DNA from 3 places in the Streptomyces sp. NPDC020801 genome. Region 1 is predicted to be linked to each of the others. Evidence: riboswitches for the same ligand, from Rfam matches in the RefSeq annotation. Region 1 holds a riboswitch; each other region holds the start of a gene.
What was found. A riboswitch is a leader RNA that binds a small molecule or an ion and turns the genes downstream of it on or off. The one in region 1 is predicted to bind cyclic di-AMP.
Positions count from the first base shown of each region.

Region 2: linked by a shared signal. The riboswitch ahead of ACH4UM_RS32335 (NlpC/P60 family protein) and the one ahead of ACH4UM_RS27740 (C40 family peptidase) in region 1 are both predicted to bind cyclic di-AMP.
Region 3: linked by a shared signal. The riboswitch ahead of ACH4UM_RS00545 (transglycosylase SLT domain-containing protein) and the one ahead of ACH4UM_RS27740 (C40 family peptidase) in region 1 are both predicted to bind cyclic di-AMP.

Region 1 is NZ_JBIRST010000015.1:82,115-89,223, reverse strand. Features, by position in the region: gene ACH4UM_RS27770 (adenosylmethionine--8-amino-7-oxononanoate transaminase) at 1-226, opposite strand, end outside; gene bioB (biotin synthase BioB) at 219-1,484, opposite strand; gene ACH4UM_RS27760 (8-amino-7-oxononanoate synthase) at 1,632-2,759, shown strand; gene ACH4UM_RS27755 (DUF397 domain-containing protein) at 2,797-3,027, opposite strand; gene ACH4UM_RS27750 (helix-turn-helix domain-containing protein) at 3,056-3,916, opposite strand; gene ACH4UM_RS27745 (ATP-binding protein) at 4,129-4,587, shown strand; gene ACH4UM_RS27740 (C40 family peptidase) at 4,732-5,205, opposite strand; cyclic di-AMP (ydaO/yuaA leader) riboswitch at 5,209-5,424, opposite strand; partial or broken gene ACH4UM_RS27735 (hypothetical protein) at 5,763-6,076, opposite strand; gene ACH4UM_RS27730 (ATP-dependent Clp protease proteolytic subunit) at 6,085-6,720, opposite strand; gene ACH4UM_RS27725 (ANTAR domain-containing protein) at 6,903-7,109, shown strand, end outside.
Region 2 is NZ_JBIRST010000020.1:105,571-112,679, forward strand. Features, by position in the region: gene ACH4UM_RS32310 (DUF2064 domain-containing protein) at 1-306, shown strand, start outside; partial or broken gene ACH4UM_RS32315 (class I SAM-dependent methyltransferase) at 384-905, shown strand; gene ACH4UM_RS32320 (hypothetical protein) at 1,043-1,606, opposite strand; gene ACH4UM_RS32325 (molybdopterin-dependent oxidoreductase) at 1,573-2,823, opposite strand; gene ACH4UM_RS32330 (hypothetical protein) at 2,969-4,483, shown strand; cyclic di-AMP (ydaO/yuaA leader) riboswitch at 4,610-4,785, shown strand; gene ACH4UM_RS32335 (NlpC/P60 family protein) at 4,794-6,416, shown strand; gene ACH4UM_RS32340 (SAM-dependent methyltransferase) at 6,736-7,109, opposite strand, start outside.
Region 3 is NZ_JBIRST010000001.1:115,162-122,270, forward strand. Features, by position in the region: gene ACH4UM_RS00535 (FAD-dependent oxidoreductase) at 1-265, shown strand, start outside; gene ACH4UM_RS00540 (HAD family hydrolase) at 401-1,207, shown strand; gene ACH4UM_RS00545 (transglycosylase SLT domain-containing protein) at 1,307-1,789, opposite strand; cyclic di-AMP (ydaO/yuaA leader) riboswitch at 1,794-1,981, opposite strand; gene ACH4UM_RS00550 (polyprenyl synthetase family protein) at 2,757-3,767, shown strand; gene ACH4UM_RS00555 (outer membrane lipoprotein carrier protein LolA) at 4,314-5,528, shown strand; gene ACH4UM_RS00560 (ABC transporter ATP-binding protein) at 5,562-6,542, shown strand; gene ACH4UM_RS00565 (ABC transporter permease) at 6,529-7,109, shown strand, end outside.

The DNA.
Region 1 (7,109 bases):
CGGCCTCGTCGAGCACCGGGTGGTGGTAGCCGTGGATGGCGGCCCACCACGACGACATGCCGTCGATCAGCTCGCCCGATCCGCCGGCGAGTCTCAGCCGCACCCCGCTCGCCGACTCCACGACGAGCGGTTCCTGACGGCCGGGCATCGGACCGTACGGGTGCCAGACATGCCGCCGGTCGAGGTCCAGCAGCTCGGGGACGCTCAGGCCGGGCAGGTCAGGCATTGGGTGCGAGGTCCGTTCCGGCGCCCCGGCGGCGTACGGCGACGAGATCCGTGCGGGGCTCGTTGCCCTTCGGCTCGGCGGCCGGACTGGCGGCGGCCCGAGCGGAGGAACCGCACACACCCGCGCCCTCGTGCGACCCGCACCCGGCACCCGCACCGGCGTCCGCGTGGGACCCGCACCCGGCACCCGCACCGGCGTCCGCGTGCGACCCGCAGCCCGCGCCCTCGTGGGACCCGCAGCCGCCCATGGCCGCCGCCCGGTGTTCCGGGAGGGTCACCTGGCCGGTGCCCTCCACCTCGAAGCCGGCGTCCGCGATCATCTCCAGGTCGGCCCTGCCGGCCTGGCCCTCGCTGGTGAGGTAGTCGCCGAGGAAGATCGAGTTGGCCAGGTGCAGGGCGAGGGGCTGCATGGTGCGCAGGTGCACCTCGCGGCCGCCCGCGATCCTGACCTCGACGTCGGGGCAGACGAAGCGGACCATGGCGAGGATGCGCAGGCAGCGCTGCGGGGTGAGGTTCCACTCCGTGGCGAGCGGGGTGCCCTCGAAGGGGATCAGGAAGTTCACCGGTACCGAGTCCGGGTCCAGCTCGCGCAGCGAGTAGACGACGTCGACGAGGTCCTCGTCGCTCTCGCCCATGCCGGCGATGAGCCCGGAGCAGGCGGACAGTCCGGCCGCGTGCGCCTTGTTCACCGTGTCCACCCGATCGGCGTAGGTGTGGGTGGTGGTGATGTCGCCGTAGGTGGACTCGGAGGTGTTGAGGTTGTGGTTGTAGGCGTCGGCCCCGGCCTCGCGCAGCCGCTCGGCCTGGCCGTCGGAGAGCAGCCCCAGACAGGCGCACACCTCGACGCCCTCGTTCTGGTCCTTGATGGCCTTGATGGTCTCCGAGACCCGGTCCACGTCACGGTCCGTCGGGCCGCGCCCGCTGGCCACCAGACAGACCCGCTTGGCGCCGCCGGCCAGCCCGGCCGCCGCGGCCTTGGAGGCGTCGCCGGGCTTGAGCCAGGTGTACTTCAGGATGCCGGCCTTCGAGCCGAGCCGCTGGGAGCAGTAGGAGCAGTCCTCGGGGCACAGGCCGGACTTGAGGTTGACGAGATAGTTGAGTTTCACCCGCCGGCCGAACCAGTGACGGCGCACCTTTCCGGCCGCGGCCACCACGTCGAGCAGGTCGTCGTCGGAGGTGGCCAGCACGGCCAGAGCTTCCTCACGGGTCGGCAGCTCGCGCCGAAGCCCCTTGTCCACCAGCGTGTTCAGCAGGTCCATGAGAGCCGATCCTGTCCTACCGGGCCGCCCGGGGCCAAGGAGAGTTTGCACAACAGAGACCCATCGACGTGTGGGTATTGCCACACCATGGGCGGCGGGTCGTCCCGCTAGGGTCTGTGCACTGCCTACAAAAGCCCCGGAGGACCCATGGCGTTCGGCTGGATCGACGAGCAGGCGGACGCACGCCGCCGGGCCGGACTCGTACGGACCCTGCGCCCCCGCCCGGCCGACTCGCCGCTGCTGGACCTGGCGAGCAACGACTACCTCGGGCTCGCCCGCCATCCGGAGGTGACCGAGGGCGCGGCGGCCGCGGCGCGTGCCTGGGGCGGTGGCTCCACCGGCTCCCGGCTGGTCACCGGCACCACCGAGCTGCACACCGAACTGGAGCGCGAGCTGGCCGCCTTCTGCGGCTTCGAGGCGGCCCTGGTCTTCTCCTCCGGGTACGCGGCCAACCTCGCCGCGGTCACCGCACTCGCGCCGCACGGCACGCTGGTCGTCTCCGACGCGGGCAACCACGCCTCGCTCATCGACGGCTGCCGGCTGGCCCGTGGCACCACGCAGGTCGTCGCGCACGCCGAGCCGGAGGCCGTGCGCAAGGCGCTCGGCACGCACGAGGGCCCGTCGGTCCTCGTCTCCGACACGGTGTTCTCGGTCGACGGAGACGCGGCACCGCTCGCGGAGTTCGCCGCGGTCTGCCGGGAACACGGCGCGGGGCTCGTCGTGGACGACGCCCACGGGCTCGGCGTGCTGGGCGCCGGCGGCCGCGGCGCCCCGCACGCGGCGGGGCTCGCGGGTGCCGGCGACGTGGTCGTGACGGTCACGCTGTCCAAGTCGCTCGGCAGTCAGGGCGGGGCCGTGCTCGGCCCCGCGCGGGTGATCGACCACCTGGTCAACGCGGCCCGGACCTTCATCTTCGACACGGGCCTGGCCCCCGCGGCGGCGGGCGCGGCCCTGGCGGCGCTGAGACTGCTGCGCCGCGAGCCGGAGCGGGCGGCACGCGCGCGTGCGGTGGCGAGTGAACTCCATGCGCGGCTGACCGCCGCGGGCCTGGAGGCGGTGCGTCCGGACGCCGCGGTGGTCTCGGTGCGCGCGCCGTCCCCGGAGGGGGCCGTGCGATGGGCGGCCGACTGCCGCGCCGCGGGGCTGGCCGTGGGCTGTTTCCGTCCTCCTTCCGTGCCCGACGGCATTTCACGGCTGCGGCTGACCGCCCGCGCGGACCTCTCCGGGGCGCAGATCGAACGTGCTGTGGCAGTCATCGGCGAGACGCGACCATGAGTCGGCGTGACACGGCCGTGCGTCGCCGGGTCCGGTTCTAGAAGCGGTGGACCGCGGCCGTGAAGTCCGCCCAGCTCCCGGGGGAGAAGAGCAGCGCGGGCCCGGCCGGGTCCTTGGAGTCGCGCACGGCGAGCAGTCCGGCCCACGGTCCTGAGACCGGCCGGGCCGTTTCGACGCAGTTGTTGGCTCCCGTGCTGTAGCTGCTGCGCAGCCATCGCGCAGCGGGCAGTTGGGTACTGGAAGGTACGTTCCGAGGCAGAGCAGACAAGGTGCCTCCTTGACGCGGTGGAGCGCCGTCACCTTTCCCGGTGTATCCCGGCGATGAAGTCCAACGAGTCCTCGGGCGAAAGGGCGTGGCTCCGAAGGGTGTCGAAGGCCTCGGTGTAGGCCTCTAGGTCTTCTTTCCGTTCGAGGTAGAGGCTACTCGTCAAGTGGTCGAGAACAACCACGTCCAGATCAGAAGTGTTCGAAAATGAGAAGATAACGAAAGGCCCTGTGAGGCCGATATGCGCCCCGGCGGCGAACGGCAGTACCTGAAGCCGCACTTGGGGCAGCCGTGCCGCCTCCGTCAGCCGCTCCAGCTGGCGCGCCATGATCTTCGGGCCGCCGATCTCCCGGCGCAGCACCGCCTCGTCCAGGACCGCGCTCAGCTCCAGCGGTGGCCGCGCCCGCAGCACGTCCTGCCGGGCCAGCCGCACCTCCACCAGCGCGTCCAGCCGCTCGTCGTCGAGCCCCTCCACGGCGGCCCGGGTGACCGCACGCGCGTACTCGGGGGTCTGCAGCAGTCCGGGGACGACCGAGGTCTCCAGGGTGCGCATGCCGCTCGCCTGTGACTCGAGACTGATGAAGTCCCGGTAGGTCGGCGGCAGTACGCCGCGGTAGGCGTGCCACCAGTGGTGCCGGCCACCGCCGTCGTCGGAGCCGGCCAGCACCAGCAGCAGCTCGCGCAGCTGGGCGTCCCGGACCGCGTACGCGTCCAGGAGTAACCGCACATCGGCCGGTTTGGCCCCGCTGGATCCTGTCTCGATCCGGCTGACCTTGGACTGGTGCCAGCCCACCAGGCGCGCCGCTTCACCACTGGTGAGACCCGCACCGGTGCGCAGCGCGCGCAGTTCGGCGCCCAGTTTCCGGCGGCGCACCGCGGGACCGTGCTGCATGGGCTACTCCTTACTCCTTCCGAGCCGCCCCGATACGGCCTGCCGTCGCAGAGTTCACCGCTTCGAGCGACAGATATATGCATATCTTGGTGGATCGCCACCCGGACCGGCGCGGTGATGGCAGTCTGACGGCGAAGCACCAGTCCGGGACCGTACTCGAACCATCCACTCCGTGTCGGACCGCGGTCCCGCGGGAAAGGGACGGCGTCGCCATGGCAGACCATCTGGAAGCATCCGTCACCTTGCCGAGCGATCCCGCCTCGGTCTCCGCGGCCCGGGCCTATGTGGTGAGCACCCTGGCCGAGTGGGGACTGCCGTCCGGGACGGACACCGCCGACACCGTCCGGCTCATCGTCTCCGAACTCGCCACGAACGCGGTACAGCACACGTTCGGGCAGTCCCCCACCTTCACGGTGGACCTCGTCCTGGAGCGCGACGAATGGCTGCGCATCGGGGTCACCGACAGCCATCCGCGGTTCCCGAAACGACTGCCGGCCGCCGTCCAGCAGGACAACGGCCGGGGGATGGTGATCATCCGGTGGCTCACCGCGGAGTGCGGCGGCAGGCTGACCGTGCGGCCCACCCGCGAGGGCGGCAAGACGGTCTGCATCGAGCTTCCGTGGACGGTCCCGGTCCGCCCGGTCACGACCGCGGGCCGGCAGGAACCTTAGGGCGTCGCGGCGGCCGGAACCGTGCCGCCGCGGCACGTGCGGTGGCCCGGGGGCGCCGGCCCGGGGGCGGTGGCTCCGGGGGAGGCGGCGGCAACCCGAGGGCGATGGCGGCGCGTCAGGGCACCGCCACCGCGCCCGGGCGGGTCAGCTGACCCGGCCGTACCAGACGCTGCGCGTCCAGATCTTCTGAAGCCTCACCACGTCCCCGGTCTTCGGGGCATGCCAGATCTTGCCACCGCCGGCGTAGATGCCGACGTGGTAGACGTACGAGCCCGAGTGGAAGAACACCAGGTCCCCGGCGCGGCGGTTCTTCGCGGAGATGTGATGGGTCTTGTTGTACTGCTGGGCCGCCGTGCGGGGCAGCCTCTTGCCCACCTTCTTGAACGAGTACAGCGTGAGTCCGGAGCAGTCGAACCGGCGCGGCCCGGTCGCTCCCCACTGGTAGGGGGAGCCCTTCTTGGACGCCGCGACCTGAAGCGCCTTCGTCGCCATGGTCGCGGCCGAGGCCTCGGACGCGACGCCCGGGACCACGATCGAGCCGCCCACGGCGGCAATGGTCAGGGCAGAGGCCGTACCGGCCCGGGCCATCAGCGACGGGACACGATTGAGCGCAGTCATGCGCAACCCTTCGTCAGCCGCCTGTGAAGGATGACCTGTCGGATTCGGGCTGGCGAAGTTGCCCGGCCGCGTCGAGACGCGGCTTCACCCCAAGGGCTGCTCGGCCCGGCCATGGCGTGACCGTGCCGGCGACCCGTCGTGCTTGGGTCCTCCACTCCTGCCGATCCACTCCTGTCGACCGGTCATCCGGGCGGCGGCAGGACTCGGCGTCCGCCCGGACCGCCCCGCCGCTGTGGCGGGGGCTTGTCGTCAGACAGGGATCTTCACCTACCGATGTCCGAAAATCCCAACGGAACCGGGGATTTGTGTTGTTACTCACCACTCACCCGTTCGGGTGGACACCCGCGCGCTCGAACGACTGTCTCCCTCCCCGATGACCCCCGGACCAGCACCGGAAGGTTCCATTCCGCCATTAGGGCAGCCGAGTTGCGCAACCGCGACGGCCGCAAAAAAGGAGGCGAATCTACGCCGGAAGGGGGTACGCCATTTGGTCCGTTTCGACTCACGGCCGGACGCCCCGTGTTCCGCCGTCGACGGGACGTCCGGCCGTGGGGACGTCAACTTGCGCAGGGCGGCGGCACGGTGACGCGGGCCGTGCGCCGCTCGCCGTCCAGGACGCGCAGGGCCCGCGCCAGGGTGGCCGTGTGCAGTTCGGTCTCGCCCCGCTGGTGCATCAGGGTCAGCGCGTCGCGCAGCTCGGCCGCCTTGGCGACCAGCGCCTGAGCGGCCCTCAGGCTCCGATAGGTGCCCCCGTGCAGGGCGGGGTTGACGCGGCCGGGCAGATCGGCCGCGTCGAGGTACGGTCGATCAGCTCCCCCTCCGCCCGTGTCAGCGCCGGCAGCGGCGGTGGCGGCGGCTCGGCCGGTGGCATCGGGCCGGTCACCTCGCGTCCGGCTCGGTGCGCGGAGCCGCGCGGTGGGGGACGACACGGTCCACCAGCCCGTACTCCAGCGCGCCCGCCGCGTCCAGGACCCGCTCCCGCTCCAGGTCCGCGCGCACCTGTTCCCGGGTGCGCCCGGTGTGCCGTACGAGCATGTCCGCCAGACGGGCCCGGACGCGCAGCAACTCCTCGGCCCGGACGGCCAGGTCGGACGTCTGCCCGCACACCGGCTCGGGCAGCGAGGGCTGCTGGAGGACCACGCGGGCGCCCGGCAGCGCGTACCGCTTGCCGGGGGTGCCGGCGGCCAGCAGCACGGCGGCGGTGGAGGCTGCCCGGCCCACGCAGACCGTCTCCACGTCGCAGCCGACGAAGCGCATCGTGTCGTGGACGGCCGCCATCGCCTCGAACGGGCCGCCGGGGGAGTCGATGTACAGCGAGATGTCCCGGCCGGGGTCCTGGTGCTCCAGGAGGACGAACCGAGCGACGACGTCGTTCGCCGCGGTGTCGTCGATCGGTGTGCCGAGAACGACGATGCGCTCCTCCAGCAGCTTCGCGCAGGGGTCCAGGGTCCGGTGACCGGCGCTGGTGCGCTCGGTGGACCCCGGAAGGACGTGGCGGGCGGATGCTCGGGTCATGACACGCCCCTTCCATGCGGGCAGGGGCCGCCTCCGGCGAAGAGGTCCCTGTAAAGAATGTACAGGACGTACGTAGCTGGGGCAGCTCTTCGGGGCGGGCCGTCCGGGCGGCGCCGGGTCGTGCGCGGCGTCCTCCTGGGTGAAGCTGGAAGTACGGCCGCTCGACGACCCAGGGGATTGCCATGGTGTTCTTCGCGATTTCCAAGCGGCACCCTCTCCAGCCGCTGTCCACCACCGACCTGGTGCTGGAGCACGAGCGGCTGCACGAGGAGATCGACCAGCTGCGCTGCGCCCTGACCTCGCACGCCGTCATCGACCAGGCGATAGGCGCCGTCGTGGCCTTCGGGCGGATCCCGCCCGACGACGCCTGGTGGGTCCTGAGGGACGTC
Region 2 (7,109 bases), on a different contig from region 1:
CCGGAGCTGCTCACCGTGGACTTCGCCGCCTGCGACGCGTACTTCGGACCGGCCGAGGACGGTGGCTTCTGGGCCCTGGGCCTGGCCTCACCCGACCCCACGCTGCTGCGCGGCGTGCCCATGTCGACGGCCGCCACCGGCGCCGTGCAGCGGGAGCGGCTGGTGGCCGCGGGCCTGCGCGTGCGCGATCTGCCGTGCCTGCGTGACGTCGACACCGCCGCCGACGCCAAGGCCGTCGCCGAGCGCGCTCCGCGCAGCCGGTTCGCCGCGCGGCTCGCCCGCCTCGGAGCGGTCGTGGGCCGATGAGCACCGCACCCGGGACCGTCCCCGTGAGCACCGCAGACAAGACCCGCCCTTTGAGCACCGGCCACGAGACCGGCCCGATGACCACCCCGCACGAGATCGCGCCGGTGCATTCCCCGGCGGCGTCCGCACCGCCGTCCGTGCCCGCCTGGGCCGCCGACGAGCCCTACTCGGCCGCCCTGCGCACCGGCCGGGGCCCGCTGTTCCTGCGGCGCACCGACGGCTGGCTGCTGCCACTGGAGGTCGAACGGTGGTGCGCCGAGCCGGACCCTGTGGACCTGGAGGTGCTGGGCCGCTGCGAGGGCGCGGTCCTCGACGTGGGGTGCGGGCCGGGCCGGCTGGTCGCGGCACTCGCCTCCCGGGGCCGGCACGTCCTGGGCATCGATGTGAGTGAGGCCGCCATCGGCCGGACGACCCGGATCGGCGGCCCCGCGCTGCGCCGCTCGGTCTTCGAACCGCTCCCCGGCGAGGGCCGTTGGGACACCGCGCTCCTGATGGACGGCAACGTCGGCATCGGCGGCGATCCGCGCGCCCTGCTCCGCAGGCTCGCCCGGCTGCTGCGCCCGGGCGGTCTGCTGATCGCCGAGACCGCGCCGGTGGACGTGGACGAGCGCGTCGACGTCCAGGTCGTCCACACGGGCGACGCCGGCGGCGGCGCGGGCAGCCCCTTCCCGTGGGCGCGGGTCGGCACTCCCGCCCTGCTGCGCCACGCCGCCCGGGCGGGCTGGCGGCCCGGCGATCAGTGGACGGCGGGCGGCCGGTGCTTCGTCGCCCTGCGCAGCCGCAGCACGAGGACCAGCGCCGAACCTCCGAAGAGCACGGCCGTGATCAGCAGCCAGCGGGCGAGGAAGCCGTCCGCCGACAGCCCGGTGGCGAGCCGGTAACGCTGGTCCACCTGTCCGCTGATCAGCGGGAACCACACCAGGAGCAGCAACCCCGACAGGGCCGCCGGGACGCGGACGTACACCGCCCACTCCCGGCGGCCGGCCGCGCCCCAGGCCCGTACCACGGCGCGGTCGGCCGACGCGTACAGCGGCAGCAGCACCAGGTCGTGCAGCAGCGCGGCGCCGACGATCCACAGGACCACCGGGAGCCAGTCGCCCGCGAGCAGCCGCACCCCCGCGTATCCGGCCAGCGCGAACGAGCACACGAGCAGGAGCAGTTGCAGGGGGCTGCCGACCGGAAGACGGGGCAGGCGGGGCCTGCGGGGCCGGTGAGGCGGACGGGGTCGGCCGGGCAGGCCGGCCGGTCGCGGCGTGCGAGGCGTCATCACAGGTCTCCGAAGGTCATCCGGGCCACCCACTTGGTGTTCAGCACGCCGGGCGCCGCGGGCACGATGACGCGGGCGGGGTAGCCGTGGTCCGGTGTCAGGTCCTCGCCGTTGACGTACAGGGCGAGCAGGGAGAGCGGGTCGCGGACCTGGTTGGCGCGCAGGGCGGCCCGGCGGAAGGCGCCGTGCCGCTGGAGCGACTCCACCAGGACGTCGGGCGCGTCGTCGTGGCCGACCAGCGCCGCGAGGTCGCGCAGTCGCACGCCGCGCCACCACTGGTCGGAGGTCGACCAGCCCTCCACGCAGGCGATGGGCAGCGCCGAGCTGTGCAGCGGCAGCCGCAGCAGGTCGGCGCGGCTGAGCCGGACGGTGCCGGTGCGGCCGGTGACGACCAGTCGCCACGCCTCCTCACCGGTCTCGGCCGCGTCGATCCCCGCGTACTCGGCGGTCTTGTTGATCTGGAAGCCGCCGGGCCCGCTGCCCGGCTCGGCCCCGCCGTGCGGGGCGAGCAGGGCGGTTCGCCGCAGTGGTCCGTCGAAGCCGCGGCCGGCGGTGGTGACGAACAGCAGCAGCGAGCCGCCGCCGACCAGCCAGAGCGCCCCGCGACGCGACACGGTGGGCGGGTCGGGCCTCGGGGAGACCAGGTCTCCCGTCTCCCGCACCGTCGCCGGCTCCGCCTTCGCCCGCGTCCGCCGCACGTTGCGCACAGCCGCGGGCAGCTTCAGGGCGGCGTGTACGACGAAGGCGGCGAAGAACACCCATGCGCCGTAGAAGTGCAGCGGGTAGAAGGAACCGGGGAAGACGTAGTCCAACTGGACGTTCAGCACCCCGGTGGTGAACTCGAACAGGCCGCCCCCGACGAGCAGCAGCAGCGAGATCCGCTCCAGGGCGTGGGCCAGCGAGCGGGCCGGGGGCAGCGCGAACAGTCTGGGCACCACTGACCACAGCTTGGCCAGCAGGACGGGGATCAGCGTGATCCCGAGCGTGACGTGGACGTTCTGGGTGAGCCGGTACAGCCAGACCGGACGCGTCGGCCACGTGAAGAGGTAGAAGCCGAGGAGGCCCTTGCCGGGAGTCTGGTCGTTCACCGCGGACAGGCCCGGGTTGTAGGCGGCGTAGGAGACCAGCCCCGTCACGAACAGCACGGTGATGCCGACGAGCAGGACGAGGCCCAGCACCGAGGTGAACCAGGGGCCGCGCAGGGGGCTGCGCCAGAAGCCGGGGGAGGTGGGGAGCCGTTGATCGCTCATGTCCCGACCGTAGGACGGGACGGGGCCGAAGAGGGTCCGCAACCCATGACGAAACGCTGACATCCGGGCCGTGCGACCGGCGGTTCGCCGTCCGCCGACCTAGCGTTCCGATGTGACCCGCCGTCCTCACCCTCTGCTTCGCGACATGTCCGCCGCCCTGGCCGCCGCCGTGCTCGTCCTGGCGGCCGTCCTCGTCGGCCGCCGCATCCAGTCCGCCCACCACACCCTGTTCGTGCGCTGGCCTCCGCTGTTCGCCGTGTGGGACCCGCACCTGGGACCGGGCACACCTGCCGCCGTGCTGCTGGCGGTCGCCGTGGTGGCCCTCGGGCCACCACTCGCCCGGCGGCTGCCGTGGCGCCCTCTGCTCGCCGCCACCTGGGTCACGGCGATGGCCTGGACCTGGTCGCTCGCGCTGGTCGACGGCTGGAACCGAGGGGTGGCCACCCGGCTCACCGCCACCAACGAGTACCTCCGGGTGATCGGCCGCTTCCACGACATCCCGGCCACGCTCCGCGACTTCACCCACCACATCGTGGAGGGCTCCCCAGCCCCCTGGCCCGCCCACATCGCCGGCCATCCCCCGGCCGCGACGCTCACCTTCGTCCTGCTCGACCGCGCCGGACTGCGCGGCGGCGGCTGGGCCGGCGCCTGGTGCATCACCCTGGGAGCCACGGCGTGCGTGGCCGTACTGGTGGCCGTGCGTACGCTGGCCGGGGAGGACCTGGCGCGCCGGGCCGCGCCCTTCCTGGTGGCGGCACCGGCCGCGGTGTGGGTGGGCGCGTCGGCCGACGGCTGGTTCGCGGCCGCGGCCGCCTGGTCCGTCGCGCTGCTCGCCCTGGCGGTGGCGGGGCGGTCGCGCCCGGGAACCCGGGCGGCGGCCGCTTTCGGATCAGGGCTGCTGTTCGGCCTGACCTGCTATCTGTCGTACGGCCTCACGCTGTTCGCGGTGATCGGGGCGGGCGTGGTGCTGCTGGGGCGCGTGCGGGCAGGGGCGCTGTTGCGGGGGCTGCCGCTGCTCCTCGCCGGGCTGGCCGTCGTGCCGGTGCTGTTCTCGCTCGCCGGTTTCAACTGGTGGGAGGCCTACCGGCTGCTGGTCACGCGGTACTACCAGGGGATCGGTGGCATCCGGCCCTACGGCTACTGGGTGTGGGCGAACCTGGCCTGCACCGTGCTGATCACGGGGCCGGCCACGGCGGCCGGCCTGTTCCGGGCAGGCACCGCGACGGTCCGCCACCGCAGGGGAGTCCTGGCCTGGAACACCGGCCCGCGCCCGATCCCCGCGAGCCCGGATGCCGGAGCGAGCCCAAGCCCCACGAGCCCGGATGCATGCCCCAAGACCAACCCCACGACCCCGGATGCAGGCCCGAAGACCAACCCCACGACCCCGGATGCAGGACGGAGGACGAAGCCGGGGCCGAGCCCGGCCGGCGGTCCGGCGACCGCCGAGGCCCGCCTCGGCCTGCTCGTGCTCTGCGCCCTGCTCGCGCTCCTCGCCGCCGACGTTTCCGGCATGAGCAAGGCGGAGACGGAACGCATCTGGCTCCCCTTCGCGATGTGGCTGCTTCCGGCCTGCGCCCTGCTCACCCGCCCCCGGGGCTGGCTGGCCGCCCAGACCCTGCTTGCGCTGCTGCTCAACCACCTGCTGCTGACGGGCTGGTGACACCCGACCCGGAAAGGTCACGAAAACGTATCGGACATTTCGCCCTTCAACCTTCACACGAGGCACACACGTTCGCTAAGTTGACGTCCAGGCCGCACGATTGCCTCCGGCGAGTCCCGTCGGATCGTGCGACCTCCGCCGAGTCCGGTCCGCCCAGCGGCCGGCCGGAGCCGGGGACCCGACCGACATTGGGGTGAATCGGCCCAACCGCCCATCGGCGCAAGGGACGTAGGGCACGCCTTCCGAAGCACCACCCGCCCGAACCCGACAGCTGACCCGGTAGGCGGGCTACGGAAGGAGTGCGTCTTCATTGGCGCCGGAACGACCCTCGCCCGAGGTTGAGCGGCGGATCAACAGCCTCTACGACCAGGCCGAGACCGCCACGGGGAACTACAACGCCACCCGCGCGATGAGCAAGGGCGGGCGTACGAGGCCCGACTCGGCGCTCGGGGGCGCCGCCAGGCGGGCCGATCCGACCCTGGAGAGCGTGGCCAAGCAGTGGTTCGACGTGGCACGTGCCCAGTTGGGGCCGAGCGTGCCCGCCGCACTGCCGCCCGGCCGCCGGCCGAACCCCGCCAACTCCCGGGGTGCGGGGCCGCGGAGGCGCCCCGTGGAGGGTCCGCGGACACCTGGACCGGAGGGGACCGGCCCGTCCCTGCTGGAACTGACCGCCGGCCCCGCGGCTTCGGCTCCCGCCAGACCGGTACCGGAGTTGACCGCCGGAGTGACGGACACGACGGCCACGGCACGGCCCGTACCGGAGTTGACCGCCGGGCCCGCCGCCACCGCGGTGGCCGCCGGGCCGGTCGCGGAACTGCCCGCCGCGCCCCTGGCGGCGCTGCCCGCCGTGCCCGAGCCGCGGACGGAGGCCGCCGGCGCCGCGTCGTCCGCGTCCGCCGCCCGGCCCTGGCAGCCCGCGTTGCGGTCCTCCAAGGACCAGCTGCAGAGCAAGCTCACCCGGGCCCGCGAGCTGCTGTCCGGGCAGGCCGCACCGCACGCCACGCAGCCGCTCGCCGTGGCCGGGGCCCGGCCGGCCGAGCAGGAGTCCTGGCTAGCCTCGGTGAGGGGGCTCCGGCCCGCCGCCGAGGAATCCTGGTCCACCGCCGAGGAATCCTGGACCGCTCCTTCCGAGGGACCGGCGCAGGGGCCGCCGCAGCCCGTCGCATCCCTCGACACGGCCGCCCGCCCGGACGCGACCGCGCTCATGGACACGCCGTCGTCACCGGGCACGTATGCGTCAGCCGGCTCGTACGCCGCACCCGGCGCGTCTCCGGCTTTCGGCACGCCGCTGGCCCTGGGCACGTCACCGTCTCCCGGGACGGCCCCCTCGTTCGACGCCGCCCCCTCCTTCGACGCCGCCCCCTCCTTCGACGCCGCCGCTTCCTTCGCCCCCTCCTACGACGCCGTCCCGTCACTCGGCGCCACCGCGCTGTTCGACTCCGGCCCGACGGGCGGCCGGGGACCGGCCGCGGACGCCGGTGTTCCCCTCGGTGTCCCTGCCGTCGCAACCCCCACCGCGCCCACCGCCCCCGCCCCAGCCGTGGACCTCGGCGCAACAGCCGCCTCGGCCTACGAGAGGAAGGCCGTCAAGGCGCTCGCCTTCGCCCGTGCGCAGATCGGCCGGCCGTGTGTCTGGGGCGCCACCGGACCGGACTCGTACGACTGTTCCAGCCTGGTCCAGACCGCCTGGCGGGTCGCCGGGGTGGCACTGCCACGTACCGCCTACGAGCAGTCCGGCTCCGGCGCCCCGATCCAGCTGGCCGAGCTGCGGCCCGGGGATCTGGTCTTCTTCCACGGCGACGTCAGCCACGTCGGCCTCTACGGCGGCAACGGCACGATGGTCCACGCCCCGAGTCCGGGGGCACCGATACGCGAGGAGTCGATCTTCTTCGCGGGCCCCCAGGCCATCCACAGCGCGATCCGGCCCGCCTGAGGCCCCGTGACCGAAGATTTCGGGGCGGGCACTCGGGCCCGGCACGCCGGCCCGGGTGCCGCGGCCGGCACCCGCCGCGGGCTGGTCGGTGCCGTGCGCCGGGCGCGGGCTGGTCGGTGCCGTGCGCCCAGTGCTGTGGCCGGAAGGGTTTGCCGGAAAGCTCGCGGCGTCCGGTGCGGTGCATCGCAAGGCGGAGCATCGCCCGCGTACTGGACGTACCCGGGTGCTGCGACAACGCGGCGAGGTGCCGTGCCGGGCGTCGCAAGCCGGTGAACCCTTCCGATCGCAGCACCGGCGCACGGCCCGCCCGCGCGGCGAGCTAGGCGCTCTTGCGGCCCACTCCGGCGTACACCCAGTACTGGGAGGGGTTCTCGGGGATCTCCTCCGCCCGGTCCGGGCGCCACAGCGGGACGTAGACCAGGCCGGGGTCCACCAGGTCGAAGCCGTCGAAGAGGGCCCCGATCTGGTCGTGGGAGCGGGCCGTCACCGGAGAGGTGGCCCGGTCGCGGTACAACTGCCCGACGGCGGCCGCCGTGTCCGGGCGGTCCTCGTCCGTGGCGTGGGTCAGGGCCAGCCAGCTGCCCGCAGGCAGTGCGTCCCGGAAGGCGGCCACGATGCCGGCCGGATCCTCCTCGGGCGTGACGAAGTGCAGAATCGTGATCATCAGGACGGCGACCGGCTGCCCGAAGTCGA
Region 3 (7,109 bases), on a different contig from region 1:
ACTGACCGGGGACCATGTCATCGCGGCGACCGGCTACCGCGTCGACATGGCCGCGATGGGCTTCCTCGGCCACGAGTTGCGCACCGGGCTCGCGGTCAGCCGCGGGGCCCCGAAACTCCGCGCGGGCTACGTCTCCTCCATCCCCGGCCTCTACTTCACCGGCCTGTCCGCGGCGGCCTCGTACGGCCCGGTGATGCGCTTCGTGTGCGGCACGGAGTTCGCCTCCCCGCGGCTGGCCGGGCACCTGGTGGCGGCGCACGGGTGAGCGCGGCGCCGCCCTCGCTGCCGAAGCACCGCTGGTGGCAAGGCAGTTGGGAGAAGCCGACCCGGGAGACGGTGGGCGCCGCCGTCGTCCGGATCTCGTTGGGCAGGTGGGGTGACGGGTCCGTATTCTCTGATCATGGCCGCCTCCCTCGCATATGCCCTCATCGCCACTGACCTGGACGGAACGCTGCTGCGCGGCGACGACACCCTGTCCGAACGGTCACTCGCCGCGCTCGCGCGGGTGGCGGCGGCCGGTGCCCGGCACCTCGTGGTGACGGGACGGCCGGCGCCGAGGGTGCGGGCGCTGCTCGACGCCCTGGGCACCACCGGGCTCGCGGTGTGCGGCCAGGGCGCGCAGCTCTACGACGCCGGAGCGGGCCGCCTGCTGTGGTCGGTCACCCTGGACCGCGAGCTCGCCGAGACCGCGCTCGGCAAGATCGAGGCCGAGGTGGGGGACGTGTACGCCGCGGTCGACCAGGACGGGGCCGACGGGCTGACGCTCATCGAGCCGGGGTACCTCATGCCGCACCCGACCCTGCCCGCGGTACGGGTCGACCGGCGCGACGACCTGTGGCGCGCGCCGATCAGCAAGGTGCTGCTGCGCCATCCCGCGCTGTCCGACGACGAGTTGGCGTCGGCCGCCCGGAGCGTGGTGGGCTCCCTCGCCACGGTCACCATGTCGGGCCCGGGAACCGTCGAACTCCAGCCGTGCGGCATCACCAAGGCGACCGGGCTGGCGCTGGCCGCCGAGCACTTGGGGCTGGGCAGGGAGAGTGCCCTCGCCTTCGGTGACATGCCCAACGACATCCCCATGTTCCAGTGGGCCGCCCGGGGCGTCGCCATGGCCAACGCCCATCCGGAACTCAAGGCGGTGGCCGACGAGGTCACCTTGTCGAACGAGGACGACGGAATCGCCGTCGTCCTCGAGCGGTTGTTTCCCTAGTGCTGCGACCGGGCGGGCGGTCGAGCGGGCTGTCGGTACGCGCCCGTCGGTACGCGCCCGTCGGTGTGCGCCCAGTACACGCCCGTCCTTACGCGCCTGTCAGTACGCGCCGAAGACGTTGTCGATCGAGCCGTAGCGGGCGGCCGCGTAGTTGCAGGCGGCCGCGATGTTCGCGACCGGGTCGTAGATGTCGAACGACGTGCCGGCCACGTGGTAGGCCCTGAAGGTCGGGTCGATGACCTGGAGCAGGCCCTTGGACGGGATGCCCCGGGCGGCGTTGGAGTCCCAGAGGTTGATGGCCCGCGGGTTGCCGGACGACTCGCGCATCACGTTGCGGTAGATGCCGTTGTAGGTGCCCGGGATGCCCTTCTGCCTCATGATCCCGAGCGACGCCCGGATCCAGCCGTCGAGGTTGTTCGGGTAGGCGACCGTGCCGGCCGCCGGGGCGGAGGTCGTGGGGGCCGCGGAGGCGCTGGTCGCACCGAGGAGCGGAAGCGCGAGGACGGCGGCACCCGTGCCGCTGACGGCCAGGGCGCGGACGAGACGAGCTATACGGGAACGGCGCTGACCGTTTGCAGGCATGGGGAATTCCTCTCCACCGCCTGCGAGGTGAGCTGTCGGGTTCGGGCGGGGAGGTGCCCGGCCGCGCTCCGAAGAGCACGGCTTCACCCCAAGCCGTTCCGGCACGGCGTACGAGTGTGACGTACGACGTCCGGCCCGGCGGCTTACCTGGGTCCCCCGCTCCTGCCGTGAGTGGTTCGGTCGATGGGTTCCCGGGCGGCGGCAGGATTAGGCGTCCGCCCGACGGCCGGGAACGTATGCGAGAGCACATATCCAGAACAAGTGCCTGATTCACACCTCGCCCCAATTGACCTTGATCTGAGGCGTATGAGGTACTTGATCCTTTGCGTCTGCCAAGGGTCAACTGGCGTGCGGCGGAAGGGGAAGCGGGGTGGGTGGGTGAGAGTGGCACTGAAGGGCGGGAGTGACCCAACTCACGGTTTGAACGACCCAAGGGCATTTGCGGCCAAGGGGACTTGGAATCTCAATAGGGGTAAATCGGACCGACCGGTGTCGACGGTGTGGGGCCGAAGTCCGACGGGGCGCGGCGGGGCGCGACGGGGTGCGGGCCGGGAGTGGGCCGAGGCGGGTCGGGGCCGCCGGGAGCAGCCGGGGGTGACCGGGGTGGAGGCGGCGCCGGGGTGGGTCGGGGTGCGCAAGGGTGGCGAGTGGCGGGTGGGTGGAGTCGGCGTGGCGGGCGTCGTGGCGGGCGTCGTGTCGAGTGACGTCGCGGCTCGCTCGTACGCGTGTACCGGCAGGCGTGCGTGCACACGAAGCGAGAGGGTGGGTAGAGAGGGGTAAGTCGATAAATATCTACTCATACGTGGTGATCAAAAACATATCGGGCGTGATCCGATACCGCCCGGCCTGTATCGGTGGGCGCTATCGGTGATCGAAACATGACCGGATACGCTGACTCGAGTGATGGCAGCGACCTATCGACAAACCGTGTAATCGCCAGCAGACACCAGCAGACAGGAGACCCCTCGTGACCGTCGTCGGGCCGTTCGGGCTGAGCGTGCGGGACCAGGCTCTCGAAGCCGATGTCCAGGCCGGATTGGCGGCTGTCGAGGAAGGGTTGCTCGAAGCCACCAAGAGCGAGGTTCCCTTCATCACGGAGGCCGCGCAGCACCTCGTCAAGGCGGGCGGGAAGCGGTTCCGCCCCCTGCTCGTGATGCTCGCGGCGCAGTTCGGGGACCCGTACGCGCCGGGCATCGTGCCGTCGGCCGTGGTCGTGGAGCTGACCCACCTCGCGACCCTCTACCACGACGACGTCATGGACGAGGCCGCCGTGCGGCGCGGGGTGGCCAGCGCGAACACCCGCTGGGGGAACTCGGTGGCGGTCCTGACCGGCGACTTCCTGTTCGCCCGGGCCTCGCAGATTCTCGCCGACCTCGGTCCCGAGGCGGTGCGGGTGCAGGCCGTGGCCTTCGAGCGGCTGGTCACCGGGCAGATCCTGGAGACGGCGGGCCCGCAGGACGGCCGGGACCCCGTCGACCACTACCTGGACGTGCTGGGCGGCAAGACGGGGTCGCTGGTGGCCGTGTCGTGCCGGTTCGGGGCGATGATGTCCGGGGCCGACGAGACGGTCGTGGACGTGCTGACGCAGTACGGCGAGCGGCTGGGCGTCGCCTTCCAGCTGGCGGACGACGTGCTGGACATCGCCTCCGACTCGCACGAGTCCGGGAAGACCCCGGGGACGGATCTGCGCGAGGGCATCGCGACACTTCCGGTGCTGCGGCTGCGTGAGCGCGCGGCGAGGCTGGGGCTGGCCGAGGACCTCGCGCTGTGCGAGCTGCTGGACTCCGACCTGAGCGACGACGCGCGGCACGCCGAGGCCCTGGCGGCGCTGCGGGTCCACCCGGCGCTGGAGCAGGCCCGGCGGGACACCGTGCGCTACGCCGAGGAGGCACGCGCCGCGCTGGCCCCCCTGCGCGAGTGCGACGCCAAGGTGGCGCTGATGGAGCTGTGCGACGCGGTGGTCCACCGGGCGGGGTGACCCTGCCGGCCCACGCCGGGCCCGCACCGCCATCCCGCACCCTGCACCCTGCACCGCCATCCCGCACCCCATAGCGCCACGCGCATCCCGCGTCCCGGCGCATCCCGCGTCCCGGCGCATCCCGCGTCCCGGCGCATCCGGCGCATCCGGCGCGTCCGGCACCGCCACGCGCGCCCCGCGTCGCCCCGCGCACCCCGCGTCGCCCCGCGCACCCCGAGCCGCGACTCCGCATGGCCTCCCAGCACCCTGTCCCGGTTCTCCTGCCCGGTGCCCCGACCATCCTTCGCACCCACCACTCCGTCCTCCGTGCTCCGCCTCCGGTCTTCCGCCTTGTGTCCCCTACGGGGCGGGGGAGGCGCGGCGCCGTCGCGTCATACCCCAGACGTACACGGAGTTGGCTCCGCGGTCTGACGCTTTCGCGCGGACGATTTGGTCAGATGGAAACCACGGACAACACCACTCCTCACCGATTTGGGTGAGAATGGCGGCTCGGGGTGGACCCGGTACAGATGGAAAGCCGCCGCCGACGACGGAGGTAGGGCACACATGGCACCGTACGAATCCGACGACAGCGCCGGCGCCGAGGAGGTCGACGACCTGCGCTCGGGGCGGCGCAAGGCCGCGCGCTACGTCGTCCCGGTCGCGGTGGTGGGGGTGGCGGCGGCGACCATCGGTCTCGTCCCGGCGCTCGCCGACTCCGGCGACCCCAACCTGCCGAAGATCACCGCGCAGCAACTCATCGAGAAAATCGCCAAGTCGGACGTCCAGCAGCTGTCCGGCACGGTCAAGGTCAGCACCGACCTCGGGCTGCCGAACCTCGGCGGTCTGGAGAGCGGCCTGCTCTCCGGCGCCACCAAGGGCGGTGACGGATCGTCGGCCGACCCGACGTCCAAGCTGACCGAGCTCGCCGCCGGCACGCACACCCTGCGCGTCGCGGCCGACGGCCAGGACCGGCAGAAGGTCTCGCTGATCGAGAGCGCGGCCGAGTACAGCCTCATCCACAACGGCAAGAACGTCTGGGGCTACGACAGCAAGTCGAACGAGGTCTACCACGGCACCGCGGCCGAGGGCGAGAAGAAGCAGAGCAAGCACCGCGACGAGGTCCCGGCCACGCCCAAGGACTTCGCCGACGAGGCCCTGAAGTCGGTTGACGACACCACTTCGGTGACCGTCGACGGCACCGCCCAGGTCGCCGGCCGCGACGCCTACAAGCTGGTCGTCAAGCCGAAGCACGCCTCCGGCACCACGGTCGGCGTGATCAGCATCGCGGTGGACGCCAAGACCGGGCTGCCGCTGAAGTTCACGCTGACCCCGGCGAGCGGCGGCGCCGCCGTGGTGGACGCGGGCTTCACCCAGATCAGCTTTGCCAAGCCGGCCGCCTCCACCTTCGACTTCACCCCGCCCAAGGGCGCGAAGGTGACCGAGGAGAAGGACAAGGGCGCCGGGGCGACCGCGCACTCCAATGAGTCCGCCCCCTCGCGGAAGGACCTCGCCAAGAGCGGCCCGAAGGTCCTCGGCAAGGGCTGGAACTCCATCGCCGTCTTCGACTCCGGCAGCAAGGGCGGCATCCCGTCGTCCTCCGGCAAGGGGGACCTGAGCCGCTTCCTCGGCTCGCTCGGCGACCACGTGTCCGGCAAGTTCGGCAAGGGCACGGTCTTCTCCACCCGCCTGGTCAACGCCCTCATCACGGACAACGGCAAGGTCTACGTCGGCGCGGTCACCAAGGACGCGCTGGTGAAGGCGGCGAACGCCGGGCAGTGAGCGGGACACGGGCACGACGAATCGAGGGAGCCGATGGACGGGGCGTCCGCCACGGAGTCGCAGCCGGCTGCGCGGGACATGGGTGACAGCGTCATCCTCACCCGCGCGCTCACCAAGCGCTACCGCGGCGGGCAGCTCGCCGTCGACGGTCTCGACCTGACCGTCCCGGCGGGCAGCGTCTTCGGCTTCCTCGGTCCGAACGGCTCGGGCAAGACCACCACGATCCGCATGCTGATGGGGCTGATCGAGCCCACGTCCGGCACGGCGCGGGTGCTGGGGCGCCCCATGCCCCGGTCCTCGCGCGCCGTACTGCCGCAGGTCGGGGCGCTCATCGAGGGTCCCGCCCTGTACGGCTTCCTCTCCGGCCGCGACAACCTCCTGCGCTACGACGCGGCCGACCCGACCGCGGACCCCCGCACCCGGCGCACCCGTGTCGCGGCCGCACTGGACCGGGTGGGCCTGACGGCGGCCGCGGGCAAGAAGGCCAAGGCGTACTCCCTGGGCATGAAGCAGCGCCTCGGCCTCGCCGCCGCGCTGCTCCAGCCGCGCAGGCTGCTTGTCCTGGACGAGCCGACCAACGGCCTCGACCCGCAGGGCATGCGGGAGATCCGTTCCCTGGTGAGGGAGTTGGCCTCCGACGGCACGACCGTCTTCCTCTCCTCCCATCTGCTCGACGAGATCGAGCAGGTGTGCACCCACGCGGCGGTCATGGCCCAGGGCAGGCTGGTCACCCAGGGGGCGGTGACCGAGCTGGCCGCCGGGGCGCGCGGCCGGCTGGTGGTCACCACGCCCGACACCGGGGAGGCTGCCCGGGTGCTGAAGGAGCAGGGGGTGGGTGACCTCGTCGTCGCCGACGACCGGGTGACCGGCGAACCACCGGAGCGCGACCTCGCCGAGGTGAATGCAGCGCTGGTGACGGCGGGCGTCCGCGTCCGTGGCTTCGGGGTCGAACGGGCCTCGCTGGAGGACGCGTTCGTGGCGCTGACGGGGGAGGGCTTCGATGTCGCGGGCTGAGGCGGGGCAGCAGGCGGGTCAGGGGGCGGTTCCGGCCGTGGCCGTCCTGCGCGCCCCGAGTCCTCTGTGGAACTTCGGGCTGCTGCGCAGTGAGCTGGCCGTCACCTTCCGCCGCTGGCGCACTCTCGCGCTGCTGGGGGTGCTGGCCGCCGTTCCGGTCCTGGTCGGGGTGGCGGTCAGGCTCGAGACGAGGGACGGCTCGCCGGCCGGCCGCGGGGGCGGCGGCGAGGGGCCGGCTTTCATCGCGCAGATCACCAACAACGGACTGTTCCTGGTCTTCACCGCGCTGGCGGCCACGCTGCCGTTCTTCCTGCCGATGGCCGTCGGCGTGATCGCGGGCGACGCGGTCGCCGGCGAGGCCAACGCGGGCACCCTGCGCTATCTGCTGGTCGCCCCCGCCGGCCGCACCCGTCTGCTGCTCACCAAGTACGCGACGACGATGGCCTTCTGCCTGGTCGCCACCTTCGTCGTCGCCGTCTCGGCCCTGGCCGTGGGGGCGCTGCTCTTCCCGCTCGGCGACCTGACGACCATCTCCGGTACGCAGATCGGCTTCACCGAGGGCCTGGG